4 regions of the Streptomyces sp. NPDC091416 genome follow, and region 3 is predicted to be linked to each of the others. Evidence: riboswitches for the same ligand, from Rfam matches in the RefSeq annotation. Region 3 holds a riboswitch; each other region holds the start of a gene.

Evidence for each region. A riboswitch is a leader RNA that binds a small molecule or an ion and turns the genes downstream of it on or off. The one in region 3 is predicted to bind cyclic di-AMP.
Region 1: linked by a shared signal. The riboswitch ahead of ACIQMX_RS30845 (transglycosylase family protein) and the one ahead of ACIQMX_RS24650 (C40 family peptidase) in region 3 are both predicted to bind cyclic di-AMP.
Region 2: linked by a shared signal. The riboswitch ahead of ACIQMX_RS23870 (transglycosylase SLT domain-containing protein) and the one ahead of ACIQMX_RS24650 (C40 family peptidase) in region 3 are both predicted to bind cyclic di-AMP.
Region 4: linked by a shared signal. The riboswitch ahead of ACIQMX_RS32280 (M23 family metallopeptidase) and the one ahead of ACIQMX_RS24650 (C40 family peptidase) in region 3 are both predicted to bind cyclic di-AMP.

What each region holds. Positions count from the first base shown of each region.
Region 1 is NZ_JBIVTU010000012.1:118,243-122,683, reverse strand. It holds gene ACIQMX_RS30855 (cytochrome P450) at 1-620, shown strand, start outside; gene ACIQMX_RS30850 (transglycosylase family protein) at 726-1,679, shown strand; cyclic di-AMP (ydaO/yuaA leader) riboswitch at 1,981-2,152, shown strand; gene ACIQMX_RS30845 (transglycosylase family protein) at 2,157-2,891, shown strand; gene eno (phosphopyruvate hydratase) at 3,178-4,441, shown strand, end outside.
Region 2 is NZ_JBIVTU010000008.1:102,124-106,564, reverse strand. It holds gene ACIQMX_RS23885 (PadR family transcriptional regulator) at 1-95, shown strand, start outside; gene ACIQMX_RS23880 (SGNH/GDSL hydrolase family protein) at 82-864, shown strand; partial or broken gene ACIQMX_RS23875 (ABC transporter ATP-binding protein) at 1,434-2,020, shown strand; cyclic di-AMP (ydaO/yuaA leader) riboswitch at 2,329-2,512, shown strand; gene ACIQMX_RS23870 (transglycosylase SLT domain-containing protein) at 2,518-3,396, shown strand; gene ACIQMX_RS23865 (FG-GAP repeat protein) at 3,592-4,441, shown strand, end outside.
Region 3 is NZ_JBIVTU010000008.1:302,516-306,956, forward strand. It holds gene ACIQMX_RS24640 (ATP-dependent Clp protease proteolytic subunit) at 1-580, shown strand, start outside; gene ACIQMX_RS24645 (hypothetical protein) at 588-896, shown strand; cyclic di-AMP (ydaO/yuaA leader) riboswitch at 1,201-1,395, shown strand; gene ACIQMX_RS24650 (C40 family peptidase) at 1,399-1,872, shown strand; gene ACIQMX_RS24655 (LysE family translocator) at 1,906-2,553, opposite strand; gene ACIQMX_RS24660 (LysR family transcriptional regulator) at 2,626-3,543, shown strand; gene ACIQMX_RS24665 (ATP-binding protein) at 3,627-4,058, opposite strand; gene ACIQMX_RS24670 (helix-turn-helix transcriptional regulator) at 4,269-4,441, shown strand, end outside.
Region 4 is NZ_JBIVTU010000013.1:150,614-155,054, forward strand. It holds gene ACIQMX_RS32265 (GNAT family N-acetyltransferase) at 1-731, opposite strand, end outside; gene ACIQMX_RS32270 (HPr family phosphocarrier protein) at 904-1,185, shown strand; gene ACIQMX_RS32275 (GntR family transcriptional regulator) at 1,364-2,071, opposite strand; gene ACIQMX_RS32280 (M23 family metallopeptidase) at 2,279-3,091, opposite strand; cyclic di-AMP (ydaO/yuaA leader) riboswitch at 3,105-3,270, opposite strand; gene ACIQMX_RS32285 (M16 family metallopeptidase) at 3,498-4,441, opposite strand, start outside.

The DNA of each region.
Region 1 (4,441 bases), on a different contig from region 3:
GGGCGAGCGACCACGGTGAACACCTGACGGAGAACGAGGCCGCGGCGATGGCCTTCATCCTCCTGTTCGCCGGTTTCGAGACCACCGTCAATCTGATCGGCAACAGCGTCCACACCCTGTTGGGCCACCCGGAGCAGCGCGCGCAGCTCCAGCGTTCCCTGGCCGCCGGGGAGACGGAGCTGCTCGCCACGGGGATCGAGGAACTGCTGCGCCATGACGGTCCGGTGGAGCTCGCGACCTGGCGGTACGCCACCGAGGCGCTGACGATCGGCGGGCAGCGCGTCGGTGAGGGCGACCCCGTCCTCGTCGTGCTCGCGGCCGCGGACCGGGACCCGGAGCGCTTCGACGGACCGGACACGCTGGACCTTGCGCGGCGTGACAATCAGCACCTCGGCTACGGTCACGGAATCCACTACTGCCTGGGAGCGCCGCTGGCCCGGCTGGAGGGGCAGGCCGCGCTCGCCACCCTCCTGAAGCGCCTGCCCGACCTGCGACTTGCGGGAGAACCTGCCGATTTGCGGTGGCGTGGCGGGCTCATCATGCGCGGACTGCGTACGCTGCCGGTGGAGTTCACGCCCGGGCCGGTACGCGACGAAGGTGACACTCTGTCAACTCTGTGACTTTCACGTGATCTGCGCTGCATCGACTTGTGACATGCGTTCGAGTCCCGCTAGGTTCACCGTTCGACTCACCCGTCACCCGTCAGTCACACGGAAGGCATTCCCATGGGCTCCGCGAACGGCAGACACCGTCGCCCTCGGCAGGCACCCGCCATCATCGTCGCCGCAGGCGTGACCGGCTCGGCCATCGCCATCCCGCTGCTCGGTGCGGCGGGTGCGCACGCCGCCGACGCCTCGACCTGGGACCGCGTGGCCGAGTGCGAGAGCGGCGGCATGTGGAGCGCCGACCTCGGCAACGGCTACTACGGAGGTCTGCAGTTCTCGCAGGAGGTCTGGAAGTCGTACGGCGGCGAGTCGTACGCCGAGCGCGCGGACCTCGCCAGCCGCTCGCAGCAGATCGCCGTGGCGGAGAAGGTCCTGGAGGACCAGGGGCCGAAGGCGTGGCCCAGCTGCGCGGTCATCTCGGGCCTCGCCGTGGACAGCGGGCTGCCGGGCGTGGACCCGGGCAGCGCCCCGTCCGCCGACCCGGCGGACACCGTGGACCCGTCCGCGAGCGCCGATCCGTCCGCGAGCGCCGATCCGTCCGGGGACGCGACCCCGTCGGACGACGCGTCCTCGAAGACGAAGACGAAGGCACCGTCGGGCGACGCGAAGGACGAGGACGCGAAGCCGGACGCGTCGGCGTCCCCGTCGGCCACGCCCTCCGCGACGCCCCCGGGTGACGCCTCCGGGGCCGGGAAGGGTTCCTCCGAGGGGCAGGAGAAGGGCGGCAAGCACCGTGGCGCCCCGGCTCCCGAGGAGACCCCTGGGAGCGCCGGCGGCCGGGACGCGGGCCGGCACGCCTCGCGCGGTGACAGTGGCGCACGCGACACCGGAGCCCCGGCTGCTGACGGCGCGTACACCGTGCGCGCGGGCGACAACCTGTGGGCGATTGCTGATGCACAGGAGCTGCCCGGCGGCTGGACGGCCCTGTACGAGGCCAACAAGGCCGAGGTGGGCTCCGACCCCGACCTCATCCTGCCTGGCCAGAGCCTCGATCTCGGCGTGAAGGCCGAATGAGCGCGGTCTGATGATCAGCTGAAAACACCCCAAATATTGGGGTAGTTAAGAGGTCTATGTCCCACTTTTGACCAAGTGAGACATGGGTCTCTTTGCGTGAACTGGCGTGTCTTGTCCGGGAGGTCCCGCCGCATCCGTTCCCACCTGCGCAAACAGTACTTCTTCGGGTGCAAGTAAGGGCTGTTTATACGGTATGTCCATCTTTGGATATGCGGGTTGGTTGTGTTTACGGTCGGAACCGCTCGCACCGCGGGCCCCGTCGACCGTCACGCCGAATCCTGCCGTCGGTCGAAGGGAACAGACGCGTAAAGCGCCGTAGGCAGGAGCGGGGGACCCAGGTAAGCGCCGGGCCCGATCGTCGCAAGACGCATCAGGACCGGCTTGGGGTGAAGTCGCGCGCTAGGACGTGCGACCGGGCAACTCACTTGGCCCGAACCCGACAGCTCACCTCGCAGGCGTCGGTGAGGAGAAGTCTCGATGCTGCTCAACAGCAAGGGCAACAAGCACCGTCGCCCGTCCAAGGCCGTCCGTATCGCCACGCTCGCCGGTGTCACCGGTGCCGCCATCGCCGTGCCCCTGATGGGCGCGACCGGCGCCTCCGCCGCCTCCGTCTCCACGTGGGACGCCGTCGCCCAGTGCGAGTCCGGCGGCAACTGGTCCATCAACACCGGCAACGGCTACTACGGCGGCCTGCAGTTCTCGCAGTCCAGCTGGGCCGCCGCCGGCGGCACCCAGTACGCGGCCCGCGCCGACCTGGCCACCAAGGCTCAGCAGATCGCCACCGCCGAGAAGCTCCTCGCCCTCCAGGGCCCGGGCGCCTGGGCCTGCGCCGGCGCCGGCAACCTGAGCAACGACGGTGTCGACCCGGGCGTCGACACCGGCTCCTCCGCCGCCAAGACCGAGGCCGCCCCGAAGCAGGAGTCCGCGCCGGTCCAGAAGGCTGAGCCGAAGAAGGCCGAGCGCACCGAGGCCCCCGCCACCAACCGCTCGGACCGCGCCGCCGCTCCGAAGAAGACCGTCACCACCCCGACCGGCAAGAAGGTCGCGAAGGGTGACGGCGAGTACAAGGTCGTCACCGGCGACTCCCTGAGCAAGATCGCCGCCGACCACAAGGTCGAGGGCGGCTGGGAGCAGCTCTTCAAGCTGAACAAGGACATCGTCACGGACGCCGACCTGATCTACCCGGGTCAGCAGCTCCACCTGACGAAGTAGTCGCGATCTCTCCTCGCCGATGACCCCGGCCGCCCCGGCCCGGTGCGCACCTTCCCCCCGTGCGTGCCGGTCCGGGGTGAGCCGGTTTCTGCGTTGATCGTTCAACTGTTGTAGTTACTAGCCAGTAAATTTCTGGCCTTTTGCCCCGCTGTGCCTGCCCTTGGGTCCTTTTTCGTCCCAGGGGACGGGCGGTCGGCCGGTTGCGGTGGCCCGGCCGGTTAGGCTCTTGTCGCAAGGCCAAAGCGACCCTGCACCACAAGCGTCACATCCCAGAAGGAGATGCCTCGTGCCGTCCATCGACGTCGTCGTAGCCAGGGAAATCCTCGACTCCCGCGGAAACCCCACGGTCGAGGTCGAGGTCGGCCTCGACGACGGCAGCACGGGCCGTGCTGCCGTTCCGTCCGGCGCCTCCACCGGCGCGTTCGAGGCCATCGAGCTTCGCGACGGCGACCCCAGCCGTTACCACGGCAAGGGCGTCGAGAAGGCCGTCCTCGCCGTGATCGAGCAGATCGGCCCGGAGCTCGTCGGCTACGACGCGACCGAGCAGCGGCTGATCGACCAGGCGATGTTCGACCTCGACGCCACGGAGAACAAGGGCTCGCTCGGCGCCAACGCCATCCTCGGCGTCTCGCTCGCCGTGGCGCACGCCGCCTCCGAGGCCTCGGACCTGCCGCTGTTCCGCTACCTCGGTGGCCCGAACGCGCACCTGCTGCCCGTCCCGATGATGAACATCCTCAACGGCGGGTCGCACGCCGACTCCAACGTGGACATCCAGGAGTTCATGATCGCGCCGATCGGCGCGGAGTCCTTCTCCGAGGCCCTGCGCTGGGGCGCCGAGGTCTACCACACGCTGAAGAAGGTCCTGAAGACCAAGGGCCTGTCCACCGGTCTCGGTGACGAGGGCGGCTTCGCGCCGAACCTGGAGTCGAACCGCGCCGCCCTGGACCTCATCGTCGAGGCCATCAAGGAAGCCGGCTACGCCCCGGGCAAGGACATCGCGCTCGCGCTCGACGTCGCCGCCTCGGAGTTCTACAAGGACGGCAAGTACGAGTTCGAGGGCAAGTCCCGCTCGGCCGCCGAGATGACCGAGTACTACGAGGAGCTCGTCTCCGCGTACCCGCTGGTCTCCATCGAGGACCCGCTGTACGAGGACGACTGGGCCGGCTGGAAGGTCATCACCGACAAGATCGGCGCCAAGGTGCAGATCGTCGGCGACGACCTCTTCGTCACCAACCCGGAGCGGCTGTCCCGCGGCATCGAGGAGGGCTCGGCCAACGCCCTGCTCGTCAAGGTCAACCAGATCGGTTCGCTGACCGAGACCCTGGACGCCGTCGAGCTGGCCCAGCGCAACGGCTTCAAGTGCATGATGTCGCACCGTTCCGGCGAGACCGAGGACGTCACCATCGCCGACCTCGCGGTCGCCGTGAACTGCGGCCAGATCAAGACCGGCGCCCCGGCCCGCTCGGACCGCGTCGCCAAGTACAACCAGCTGCTGCGCATCGAGGAGATCCTCGACGACGCCGCGGTGTACGCGGGCCGCTCGGCGTTCC
Region 2 (4,441 bases), 200 kb from region 3:
TGCGCGGCGTGGCCTTCGAGCAGGGCCACCGGGACTGGTGCCTGCGGATCGCGGCCGTGCTGCGGGAGAGGCAGGCGGCTCATGCCGGGCGTTGAGTACCTGCGCTACGTCGCGCTGGGCGACAGCCAGACCGAAGGGGTCGGCGACGGGGACGACATCATCGGCCTGCGCGGCTGGGCCGACCGGCTCGCCGAGCACCTCACCACCGTCAGCCCCGGCCTCCAGTACGCCAATCTGGCCGTGCGGGGACGGGTCGCCGGCCAGGTCCACGCCGAACAGCTGGAACCGGCTCTCGCCCTGCGCCCCGACCTGGCCACCGTCGTGGCCGGGGTCAACGATCTGCTCCGGCCGCGGGTCGACGTCGGGGAGGTGGCCGGCCACCTGGAGGAGATGTTCGCCGCGCTCACCGCGGCCGGGGCGCAGGTGGCGACCCTGACCATCCCCGACGTGGGGAAGATCGCGCCCGTCGCCCGGCCCGTCAGGTCCAGGGTGTCGGAGCTCAACACCCTCATCCGCGCCGCCGCGGCCCGCCACGGCGTCGCCGTCGCCGAGATAGCCCATCACCCCGTCGCCACCGACCCGCGCCTGTGGAGCGTCGACCGGCTGCACGCCAGCCCGCTCGGCCACGCGCGGATCGCCTCAGCCGTCGCCCAGGCCATCGACCTGCCCCACAGCGACTCCACCTGGACGCACCCGTTGCCACCCCAAGTGCTCCCCACCGGCTGGCAGTCCGCCGGGGCCGAACTGCGCTGGGCCGCCGCGTTCCTCGGCCCGTGGCTCGGGCGCCGGCTGCGCGGCCGGTCATCGGGAGACGGACGCACCGCCAAGCGCCCCCACCTCCTGCCCCTGAGTACCGCGGCATGACCGCCCGCCCGCGCCGCCGCGGCTGAGGTTCACGCACGGGTGCCCGAAGGGGTCCGGCCCACCGCGTCGCGCGGTGGGCCGGACTCCTTCGGCGGGTGACGGAAGGTCAGCGTGCGAGGCGGATGCGGTGCAGCTGGTCCTTGCCGTCGGCGCCCGCACCGGACGTGTCGATGACGGACGTGACCCCCGACAGCGCCGTGCTCCGCGCCGTCGACGCCCACACCGGAGTTGCCGACGAGGGACGTGGCCCCGTACGACAGCGTGGTGCTCCGCACCGGGACGCTCTCCTGGCTCCTCCGGAGGCGCAGCCCGCTGGCCTCAGCGCTGCTCGTTCCGCTGCCGGCTTTCCGCGTCAGCCTTTCAGTGATGGCGCGTTCGTCCGGGACGAGCCTGTCGCGGACTCTCTCGGGGTTCCTGGGAACCGGCGACGCCGGAACCGTCACGATCGTGTGGGAACCTCCGGCGGCCCCGCGTCTTCACCGGCCTGCTGGTCGGTGCCGCCTCGGCGTCGCGGGCAGTCCCACCCGGACCCTGGCCGCAAACCGCCTCGCCGCACCCGGGAGACCGGCCGCCGCAGGGCCGCCCGCCATGTCGCGCCGCTGCCGCAGTCGCCTCGGGCCCCCGAGGCGGTCACCGTGGACGGCCTGGTGCGGGCTACGGCCGCAGCCCGCACCAGAGGCTGCTGCGTCAGTGGTCGCGCGAGGACGAGCGGGCGGTACACGACGCACTCGACGCCACCGGCACCACCGGCCTGGCCGGAGGGGAGCGCGTCGACCGGTTGTCCCGGCGGGCAGCGCCGGCGCTGCCCGCGCGGTGGGGCCGGCCCGGCAGACCCCGGTCGTCCTGCTCGACGAACCGACCATCGCCCTCCACCCCGGGCCTGCCGTCGAGGTCCTGGAACCCGTCCGCGAGGTCGCGGCCACCGGCCGTGCCGTCGTCATGGTCCAGCACGGCCTGGCTGCCGCTGCCCGCTACGCCGACCCGCTCGTCGCCATGAAGGACGGCCGCGTCATCGCCTCGGGCGCCCCCCGGGCGACGGTCGACGCGGCACTGGTGAAGGAGCATGTACGCGCTCGGCGCGGACATGCTCGCCGCCCCGGGCGACGGCTCACCGGTCGTCGTGCCGCGCACCGAACAGGCGTCGCCGGGCAGGTGACCCCCACCCCTCAATGTCCCAATTAGGTGATTGATCGTAATAGTCGGGAATGCTCCCCGTGTCGCGGGCCCGGGGGTGCGGCGTCCGGGCGACGGGCAAATCGCCCGTTTCGGGCGCAGTGGCCAGCGTCACGTTTCCCGCCCCTGACGCGGAACCAGATGCTTCGGTTCCCTGTCGCCCCTAGAAAGCCGGCCCGCCCGGATGTGACCGGCATCGCACATTTCCTTTTATTGATCTTGCGAATCAATTGTGATCAGGAATTCCGGGCTTGTTTCGCCCGGTCTTTCTCGCTTACGGTCACCGTCAATCCGGATGGAACGCCGAATCCTGCCGCCGTCCGGTAACCCGACCACTCACGTACGGCAGGAGCGGGGGACCCAGGTTTGCCGCCGTTCCGGGAATCCGGAGCGGCTAGGGGTGAAGTCGCCATGCGCGGCCGGACATCTCCAGTCCGAACCCGACAGCTCACCTCGCAGGCGGCGGAGAGGAAAAGCGCCATGCCCATCAAGGGTCATCACCGTCGTTCCAAGTCCACCCCCCTGACCCGCGGTCTCATCGCCGTGAGCGCGGGCAGCGCGGTTCTCGCGCTCCCCCTGATCGCTGCCGGATCGGCTTCCGCCGCACCGGTCCAGTCGGTCGTCGCGGAAAAGGCCGTGGCCCCGGTTTCCGTTGCCGGCAAGGGAATTGCCGTACAGCAGGGCAAGTCCACCACCTATTCCGTGATCTCCGGCGATTCGCTTGCCAAGATCGCTCGTGGGCATTCCCTCGCCGGTGGCTGGGAGCAGCTCTACAAGGACAACCGGAACGTGGTCGGCGGCAACCCCGACCTGATCCACCCGGGCCTGAAGCTGACCATCGGCGCCAAGTCCACCGCCGCCGCCCCCAAGGCCGCGACCCCGAGCGATTCCAAGGCGGAGAACACCTCCGACAGCGCTTCGCAGTCGTCGGCCGCCCGTGCCGAGAGCGCCGACCGCGCCGACCGTTCCGAGCGGACGGCGATGCCCGTCGCCGAGCAGACCGCCGAGACCGCTCCCGCGCAGGCCGCGACGGCGTACACCGACGACCTCGACGGCTGGATCAAGGAGTCCCTCGCCATCATGGCCGAGCACGGTATCCCCGGCAGCTATGACAGCATCCACCGCAACATCATGCGCGAGTCCTCGGGCAACCCGCAGATCGTCAACAACTGGGACTCGAACGCCGCCGCCGGCACCCCGTCCAAGGGCCTCCTCCAGGTCATCCAGCCCACGTTCGACGCGTACCACGTGCCCGGCACCTCGCTGGACATCCTGGACCCCGTCGCCAACATCACCGCCGCGTGCAACTACGCCGCCGCGACGTACGGCTCGATCGACAACGTCTTCGGGGCCTACTGATCCACCGCGGTACCGCCCCCGCGCGGAGCCGTGAGAAGGGGTGGAAGGGAGCTCGGCAGCTCCCTTCCACCCCTTTTGCGATGCCGTACAACCCTTGCGCCGCCGAGCCGGTCCAACAGGGCGCCGGGAGGGAAACGGGCTCTTCCCGGCATCCCCCCGGTCTCGCCCGGTCATCCTTGAACCGAGGAGCCGCTCGTGCGCACCTACCGGCCGGCCGCCGTCGTCGCGGCCTCGTTCCTCCTGATCGCCGGGGCCGCCGTCACCGCGCCCTCCGCCTACGCCGCCGGCACTCCCGGCGGAACGCACGCGGACGACCGCAACACCGACTTCAACGGTGACGGCTACGAGGACGTGCTCATCGGCGCGCCCGGCGGGACCATCGGCGGCAAGAAGGGCGCGGGCTACGTGACCGTGCAGTACGGCGGGCCGGGCGGCATCGGCACCGCCCGGGGCGCCGTCCTCAGCCAGGACACCACCGGGGTACCGGGCGGCGCCGAGGCCGGGGACGGCTTCGGCACCGCCCTCGCCACCGGCGACCTGGACGGGGACGGGTACGACGACGCCGTCGTGGGCCTCCCGGGCGAGAACGTCGAACCGGTTACCGACGCGGGCGGCGTCATCGTCCTGTGGGGCTCCGCGCAGGGGCTCTCCGGCTCGGGCAGCGACTGGATGCAGGCCGGGGAACTCGCCGCCGGCATGGGGTTCGGCAGCGCCCTCGCCGCCGCGCACTTCAGCCCCGACATCCCCGGCGACCAGCTGGCCGTGACCGACCGCACCGGCTTCGCCCTGTTCCAGTACGCCCCGGGCACCCGCCGGAACGCCACGTCGAGCAGCAGCAGCGGCATCCCCGGCACCCCCGGGCGCGAGATCGCACCCCGTGCCCTGACCACCGGCGACTACGACGGCAACGGTCTCGCCGACCTCGTCATCTCCGGCGTCACCGTCGGCGACGAGCCGGGCCACGGATGGTCCGCGCTCCTCCTCGGCGAGGTCCAGGGGCTCCGCTACGACCACGACCTGCGCGGCGGTCCGGCAGTCGCCTCCG
Region 3 (4,441 bases):
GGGGGCGCGCACGCTCGACCCCTACTCCAAGCTCCTCGCCGAACGGGTGGTGTTCCTCGGCACGCCCGTGGACGACACGGCCGCCACCGATCTGGTCGCCCAGTTCATGTACCTGGAACACGACGCTCCCGACCGGCCCATCTCGCTCTACATCAACTCCCCCGGCGGCTCCTTCGGCGCCATGACCGCCCTCTACGACACGATGGCCTACCTCACCTGCGAGGTGGAGACCTTCTGCCTCGGCCAGGCGGGCGCCGCCGCGGCCGTACTGCTCGCGGCGGGCGCCCCGGGCAAGCGGCACGCACTGCCGGGTGCCCGCGTGGTGGTGCAGCAGCCCGAACTCCCCGAGCCGGTACAGGGGCAGCCCTCCGACCTGGAGATCGAGGCGCGGGAACTGGCACGGATGCGCGACACGCTGACCGGCATGCTGGCCCGTCACACCGGCCGCGCCGCCGAGCAGATCGCCGCCGACACCGAGCGCGATCTGATCCTCGACGCCGAGGGCGCCAAGGACTACGGACTGGTCGACCACATCGTGCGACGCCGCGGACCGTCGCTGTCCGCGCACCCCGTGAGGTGAACCCGCGATGCAGCCACCGGAGTTCGCACCCCTGCCCGCCCTGACCCGCGCGGAGGGCGAGTTCATCGACCGCTACCTGCAAGTCCTCGACCAGGTGGGCCGGATCAATCCGGCCCACGGCGGCGACACCTACGGCGCCCTGCGTGCCGCCCAGGCGCTGACCTCCTACGCGGCCGCACTGCGGGACGCGCTCACGTCGATGCACGAGCGGGGCGAAGACCGGATCCACGCGGCCACGTTGACCCGGGCCCTGCGCGTCCTCGACGGCGAAAGGCGCTCCGGGCGGGTCACCGTGCCGCCCGACCCGCCGAGTTGATCAGCCCGACCGGCCGACACGCCCGACGTGCGGCCCGGATTTTCTCGCTCGTTCGGCGTAGGCGTTACTTCGCACGAGGGACAACTCGATTTGCGTTCCCGAAGTGGACGATGGGTGAAATCTCCCGTTCCGTAGCTGGTGCGGCACCGGTCGGCGAGACCCTGCGGTTTGCCGCAACGTCACCTGCCCACCCGAACGGATCATTCGTGATGAGCCTCACATATCACCGTTTCACCTCGGAAATCGGTCACTCGGTGAGTCAAGATCCCTGGGACGACAAGCCCCCGCCACCGCGGCGGGGCGGTCCGGGCGGACGCCGAGTCCTGCCGCCGCCCGGATGCCTGGTCGACAGGAGTGGATCGGCAGGAGTGGAGGACCCAGCACAACGGGCCGACCGGACTTCCGGTTGACCCTCGGGGTGAAGCCGCGACTGCGGCCGGGCGACTTCGCCGGCCCGAACCCGACAGGTCATCCTTCACAGGCGGCTGACGAAGGGTTGCGCATGACTGCGCAGGTTCATGTCCCGTCTCTGCTCACCCGGGCCGGTACGGCCTCGGTGATGACTCTCGCCGCCGTCGGCGGCACGCTGTTCGTGCCCGGCGCCGTGACCGACGCCCAGGCCGCCACTCATTCGATGAAGGCCCTCACCATCGCCGCGTCGAAGAAGGGCGCGCCCTACCGGTGGGGTGCCACCGGGCCCAGCCGATTCGACTGCTCCGGGCTGACGCTCTACTCCTTCAAGAAGGCCGGGAAGAAGCTCCCGCGCACGGCCCAGCAGCAGTACAACAAGACCCGCCACATCTCGTCGTCCAAGCGGCAACGCGGCGATCTGGTCTTCTTCCGCTCCGGCCGCAGCATCTACCACGTGGGCATCTACGCGGGCAGCGGCAGGATCTGGCACTCGCCCAAGACAGGGGCCGTGGTCCGCCTGGAGAAGATCTGGACGAAGAGCGTCTCCTACGGACGCGTCCGTTGAGGCCTCTCCCGCGTCCCGGCCCGCTCTCCCGCCTCAGCGCAGCAGCGGGCCCGTCACCAGGGCCAGGCCCAGCGCGGTGAGTGCCGCGCCGCTGCCGCCCTCGATCACCCGGGCGGCACGCGGCCGGCGCAGCCACCGGCCGAGGCGGTCCACCAGGAGCGCCACGACCGGGAACCAGATCAGCGCCAGGAGCACGACGATCGCGGCGAGCAGCAGCGTTCTGGGCAGGGGCGCGGCCCCGGCCGGCACGAACTGCGGCAGCAGGCTGAGGAAGAGCACGGGCGCCTTGGGGTTCAGCGCATTGGTCAGGAATCCCTGGCGCAGTGCGCGACCGGTTCCCATGCCCGCCCGCCCGCTGTCCGCCTCATCCGGCCGGGGGTCCGCCGTCCGTCCGGCGCCGCTCCTGGCCGCGTACAGGGCGCTGATCCCCAGGTAGAGCACATAGGCCCCGCCCAGCAGCTGAATGGTCCGGAACAGCACGGGCACCGCCACCAGCACGGCGGCCAGACCGGCGACGGCGAGCGCGGTGTGGAGGAGGAGGCCCCCGGCGACCCCGAGCGCGGTCGCCACTCCTGTCGCGCGCGAGGCGAGGGCGTTGCGTACGACGACGGTGAAGTCCGCGCCGGGCAGCGCGACCATGGCGGAGGCGACCCCGACGAAGGCGGTCAGTTGTGCGTCCATGGGTCAACCCTGGACCGCCGGAGCCTTTAGCGTGTACTTGCAATCTTCTGGGTCTGCCAAAAGGAACGCTTAATGTACGACCCGACACGGCTCGCGGCGCTCGTGGCGGTCGCCGAGGCCGGTTCGATCACCCGGGCCGCCGCCCGCCTGGGATACACCGCCCCGGCACTCTCCCAGCAGCTCGCCAAGCTGGAGCGGGAGGCGGGGGCGGCGCTGCTGGTGCGCCATCACCGGGGCGCCCGGCTGACCGCGGCGGGCGAGCTCCTCGCCGGACGCGCCCGGCGGGTCCTCGACGAGATGGAGCAGGCACGCCACGAACTGGCCCGCCTCGCCGGACTCTCCGGCGGCCGTCTGCGCGTCGGCACCTTCACCACCGCGGGCATCCATCTGCTGCCTCCGGTACTGAGCGCGTTCCGCCGGGCCCACCCGGACGTGGAGCTGGCCGTCACCGAGTACGAGCCGCCGGGCGGGGTGGCCGCGGTGGCCGCGGGCGAGGTGGATCTGGCGCTGACCCACGACTACGAGCCGGGTCCCGTGACGCCGCCGCCGTCAGGTGTCCTGGCCGAATCGGTCCTGGTCGAGGAACTGGTCCTGATCACGGCCGTCGGCCAGATCCTGGCGGACGGCAGCGGGCGGCTCCCGGTGACGGAGCTGGCGGGCCGCCCCCTGATCAGCAGCGCGCCCACGCATCCGCCGCGCCGCGGGGTGGAGAGCGCGCTCACCGAAGCGGGGGCGCTGCCCGCGGTGGTCTGCGAGTCGCCCGGCTACGCGCTGGTGTGCGCCCTGGTCAGTGCGGGCATCGGGATGGCGGTGGTGCCGGAGATGGTCGCCGCCATGTCGCCGACGCCCCTGTCCGTCCGGCGGCTGGAGCCGGCCTCGTTCCGCCGGACGATCTCGGTGGTCCATCGCGGTGACCGCGCGAGCCCGGCGGCTTCGACACTTCGGGCGCTGCTGCGCAGCGGATTCGGGCGGGCAGCGGTGCCCGGGTGACCCACGCGCGCAGCCGGGGATCACGGTGACCACGGCCACGGCGACCATCGCGCCCGGGTGACCCACGCACGCGGCCGGGGAAGTCAGTGCTGGACGGGAACCTGCCACGGCAGCGCGATCCAGACGGTCTTCCCGCCGTCCGGGGTGGGCGTGACGGTGAGCCGGCCACCGTACTCCTTGGCCAGCGAACGGATGATCACCATGCCGCGGCCGTTGTCCTGCTGTACGGCCGCCGGCAGCCGCTGGGGCCACCGGGGGTGACTGTCCGTCACTCCGAGGCTCAGCTGCTCCTCCCGCTCCAGCCGGAGGTCCACGGTGAAGGTGGGAGACTGCCCGAACGTGTGCTGGACCGCGTTGGTCGCGAGTTCCGAGACGATGAGCCGGACGGTCTCGCCCGTGTCCGTGCCGTCGGGCAGTCCCCATTCGGCCAGCACCCGGGCGACATAGCGCCGGGCCGCGGAGACCGATACCGGCTCGCTCGGCAGGGTGACACGTGCTTCCTGATGGTCTGCCATGGCGAGCCGTCCCTTTCCCACCCGGAAGCGACCCCGCGATCGATGGTTCCGGGTTGTGCTTCGCGCCAGATTGCCACTGATGCTGCCCGCTGTAACGGCGATCCACCAAGATATGCATATATCTGTCGCTCGAAGCGGTGAACTCTGCCCCGGATGTCCCGTAAGGGCGCCACACTGTCCGCTCGACAGGGAGTGGGAGGGAGGCACCACATGCAGCACGGCCCTGCGGTGCGACGCCGCAAGCTCGGGGAGGAACTGCGGAGTCTGCGCCATGCGTCAGGACTCACGAGCCGGGACGCGGCTCGTCTGCTCGGCTGGCACCAGTCGAAGGTCAGCCGTATCGAGACCGGCGTGAGCGGAGTGCGACCCGGTGACGTGACCCG
Region 4 (4,441 bases), on a different contig from region 3:
GTGAAGCCGGCACCCAGGAGGTTGCGCAGGACCGTTCGGCCGACGCCTCCGGGGGTGCGGCCCGCGCCGATGACGGCGACGGAGCCCGGGGCGAGCAGGCGCTGCACGGAGCGCGCTTCGGCACGCTGTTCGCGGGCGCGCTGGACGGCGAGCGACTCGGCGGTCGGTTCGAGGTCGAGAGTGAGGTGGACGGAGCCGTCCTCGAAGCTGCGCTGCTGGGTGTATCCGGCGTCCCGGAACACCTTGATCATTTTGTTGTTGGCGGGCAGTACCTCGGCGGCGAAGCGCCGGATGCTGCGTTCGCGGGCGACGGCCGCGATGTGTTCGAGGAGGGTGGAGGCGACGCCCCGGCCCTGATGGGCGTCCTGGACCAGGAAGGCGACCTCCGCCTCGTCGGCCGGGGCCGAGGCGGGCCTGCCCTGCGCGTTGATCCGGTCGTAGCGGACCGTGGCGATGAAATCGCCGCCCACCGTGACGGCCAGTCCCACCCGGTCGACGTAGTCGTGATGGGTGAAGCGGTGGACGTCCTTGGCGGAGAGCCGGGGGTAGGGGGCGAAGAAGCGGTAGTACTTCGACTCGTCGGAGACCTGCTCGTAGAAGCTGACCAGCCGTTCGGCATCGTCCGTGGTGATGGGCCTGATGCGCGCGGTGCCGCCGTCGCGGAGCACCACGTCCGCCTCCCAGTGATCGGGGTAGGCGTGATGCGGACTCTGCTCCGGAGAGGGCTGCATGGGCAAAGCGTACGGCTCCGCCAGCGGTCGCGTAGGTGCCGGGGCCGGGGCAGTCTGAGGGGTGCCGGGCGACCCTCGGCGCGGGTGTGAAGCGGTCCGCGGGTCGGCCGGAGCATCGCGCACTGCATGAGAGACTGGTCTAGACAACCATTGATTCGTGAAGGGCAGAACCATGGCTGAGCGCCGCGTCAACGTCGGTTGGGCCGAGGGCCTGCACGCCCGCCCCGCTTCCATCTTCGTCCGTGCCGCCACGGCTTCCGGCATCCCCGTGACCATCGCCAAGGCCGATGGCAACCCGGTGAACGCGGCCTCCATGCTCGCCGTGCTCGGACTCGGCGCCCAGGGCGGCGAGGAGATCGTTCTCGCGTCCGAGGCCGACAACGCCGAAGCCGCTCTGGACCGTCTGTCCAAGCTGGTCGCCGAGGGGCTCGACGAGCTCCCGGAGACCGTCTGACCCCGACGGGTCACGACCGCGGGAATTCCTGCGAAAGAGCCGCGCCACCCTCGACCGGGTGCCGCGGCTCTTTCGTTCAGCCATAAAGAACGGGTCGCCGAATGGCTCAGCGGTGGCGAATGAGGGCAGCAGAAATAAAGCCCTTCGAATTGCCCACTCTTTGTATACGGCGCAATTGTTAATGCCGGCCGCTCGGGGTGTTTACGGCATGTTGCGAAGTCCTCACCCGGCCGGTCCCGGCCTCGGCGGACTCCGGCCGGCCGGGGCGGCGCAGCCGATATGCGACGGCGGCCCGCTCGGCGTGCTGGGCGGTCAGCGCCCGCGCCCTCTCCGCGTCCCCGCGCGCCACGGCGTCCACGATGGCCCCGTGCTCGGCCCATGAGTCGGCCGGCCGGGCCGGGGACTCGATCGCGTACATCCAGGCGGTCTTGTGCCGCAGCTGGGTGAGCAGCGCGATCAGGCCGGGGCTGCCGGAGGCCTGTGCGAGCGTCTCGTGGAACCAGCCGCCCAGGGAGCGCAGGTCCTCGCCCTCGCCCCGGCGGGCGCGCTCCTGGCCGAGCCTGACCAGGCCGCGCAGCACCTTGAGGTGTGCGTCCGAGCGGCGGTGGGCCGCGCGGGCCGCGCCGAGCGGCTCCAGCAGCATCCGGACCTCCAGGAGGTCTGCGGCCTCCTGCTCGGTGGGCTCGGCCACGCAGGCTCCGGCGTGCCTGCGGGTGACCACGAACCCTTCGGACTCCAGGGTGCGCAGCGCTTCCCGTACCGGCACCCGGGAGACCCCGTAACGCCGTGCGAGCACCTCCTCGGTGAGTCGGCTGCCGCGTTCGAAGACACCCGAGACGATGTCTTCACGGATTGCCGTGCATACCGAATGCGCCGGAATGCGCATGTCCGAACCTCCGCCTTAATCCCCGCGAAACGCGGCCGATCGACGCCTGTCCTGCGACTCTATTGCAATGCGGTCGCATTTCCGACAGCGGGCGGAAATTCATGAATATCTTTTGGTCACCGGGGCCGTTCCGGCACGGGTCCGGCCCACGGACACGACGAAGGCCCCGGCGCTGTGCCGGGGCCTTCGTCGCGGGATCGTCGTCGGTCAGACGGAGACGCCGTGGGCGCGCAGGTAGGCGACCGGGTCCATGTCGGAGCCGTACGAGGGCGTGGTGCGGGCCTCGAAGTGGAGGTGCGGGCCGGTCGAGTTGCCCGTGGAGCCGGAGAGGCCGATCTGCTGGCCCGCACCGACGCTCTGGCCGACGGACACGCCGATCGAGGAGAGGTGGCCGTACTGGGTGTAGGTGCCGTCCGTCATCCGCAGCACGATGTTGTTGCCGTACGCCCCGCCCCAGCCGGCCTCGACGACCGTGCCGGCGCCGACGGCGACGACGGAGCTGCCGGACGCGGCGTGGAAGTCGATGCCGGAGTGGCTGCCGGAGGACCACATGGAGCCGCTGGACTTGTAGCCGGTGCTCACGTACGTACCGGCGACGGGGAGCTGAAAGGCGCCGAGCCGGGTGCGCTCGGCGGAACGGGCGGCGCGGGCGGCGCTCGCGCGGGCCTTCTCGGCCCGGGCCGCCTTCGCCTCCGCGGCGGCCTTGGCCTTCGCGGCGGCCTTGGCCTTGGCTTCGGCCTTCTTCTTGGCCTCGGCCTTCTTCTTCGCGACGTCGGCCTGGTGCTGCTGTGCGTCCGCCTGCGCGTCGATCTGCTCGGCGAGGGCGTTCTCGATGGCGATGACCTGGGTGAGGCCGGTGTCGCCGACGGCGGGGGCTCCGGTGTCCGCGGCGAGGGCCGGGGAGGCCAGTCCTCCGATGACGCCGGTGGTGGCCAGGGTCGCGATGCCGACGGCCTTCGCGCCGGTGCGCGTCAGACGGCCCGGGGCACGATGCTTCCCGGTGGCACGGGTGAACGCCATGAAGTGGCTGGTCCTTTCCTTCCTTCTCGCCTACCGGGTTAGCTGACGGGTTCGGAGCAGGAAGGTCTCCTACGGATCCCCGGCCCCTACGGGACACGGTCGTCCGATTCACCCCAGGGACTGCGTGGGTCCCCGGCTCCCCGGGCTCGCGCCTGACGGGGACTCGGCGATGACTGCCCGGTACGTCACGGATGCGGCATACGAGTGGCGGACAGCCGAGCCGACGCTAAGCGGGGGCACTTCCCGCCACCAAACGGACAGGCCGTTTTGTAGCGCATCCCACAGGGCGGAGAGGCGATCTCTCCCGCAAAGCGGACAAAAAGGAAGGTCCCGGCGGAGACCACTCCGCCGGGACCTTCCTCATGCTTCCGTCCCGCCCCGGTACCGGGGCGGGACGACCGGTGTCTCAGCCGGTCACCACCGACACCTCACCGATGCCGAGGGCCCGGACCGGGTCGGCGATCTGCGCGGCGTCCCCGACGAGGACCGTGACCAGCCGGTCCTCCGGGAAGGCGTTGACCACGGCCGCCGTCGCCTCCACGGTGCCGGTGTCGGCCAGGCGTGCGTAGAGCTGCGCCTGGAAGTCGTCCGGGAGGTGCTGCTCGACCTGGTCGGCGAGGGTGCCGGCGACGGAGGCCGCCATCTCGAACTTCAGCGGAGCGACGCCCACGAGGTTCTGCACGGCCGTCTCCCGCTCGGCGTCCGTCAGCCCTTCGGCCGCCAGGGTCCGCAGGACCTTCCACAGGTCCTCCAGCGCCGGCCCCGTGGACTCCGTGTCCACGGAACCGCTGATGGCGAGCATCGCGGCGCCCGTGGCCCCGGAGGCGGAGTCCGGAGCCGTCGACCGCAGCACCTGGGCGAAGGCCCGTACGCCGTAGGTGTAGCCCTTCTCCTCGCGCAGCACCCGGTCGAGCCGGGAGGTGAGCGTGCCTCCCAGGCAGTAGGTGCCGAGCACCTGGGCCGCCCAGACGCTGTCGTGCCGGTCGGCGCCGATCCGGCCGATCAGCAGCTGCGTCTGCACCGCGCCGGGTCGGTCCACGATCACCACACGGCCCGTGTCGTCGGCGGTGATCGGCGGGACGGGGCGGGGCTCCGCCGTGTTGCCCGACCAGTCACCGACGGTGTCGGCGAGCAGCGCGTCCAGGTCGATGCCCGTGAGGTCCCCCACGACCACGGCGGTCGCCGTCGACGGGCGGATGTGGGCGTCGTAGAAGGCGCGCACGGCCGCGGAGTCGATCCGGGCCACGGTCTCCTCGGTGCCCTGGCGCGGGCGCGACATGCGCGCCGTGGCCGGGAACAGCTCCTTGGAGAGCTGCTTGGCGGCACGCCGGGCCGGGTTGGCCTGCTCGT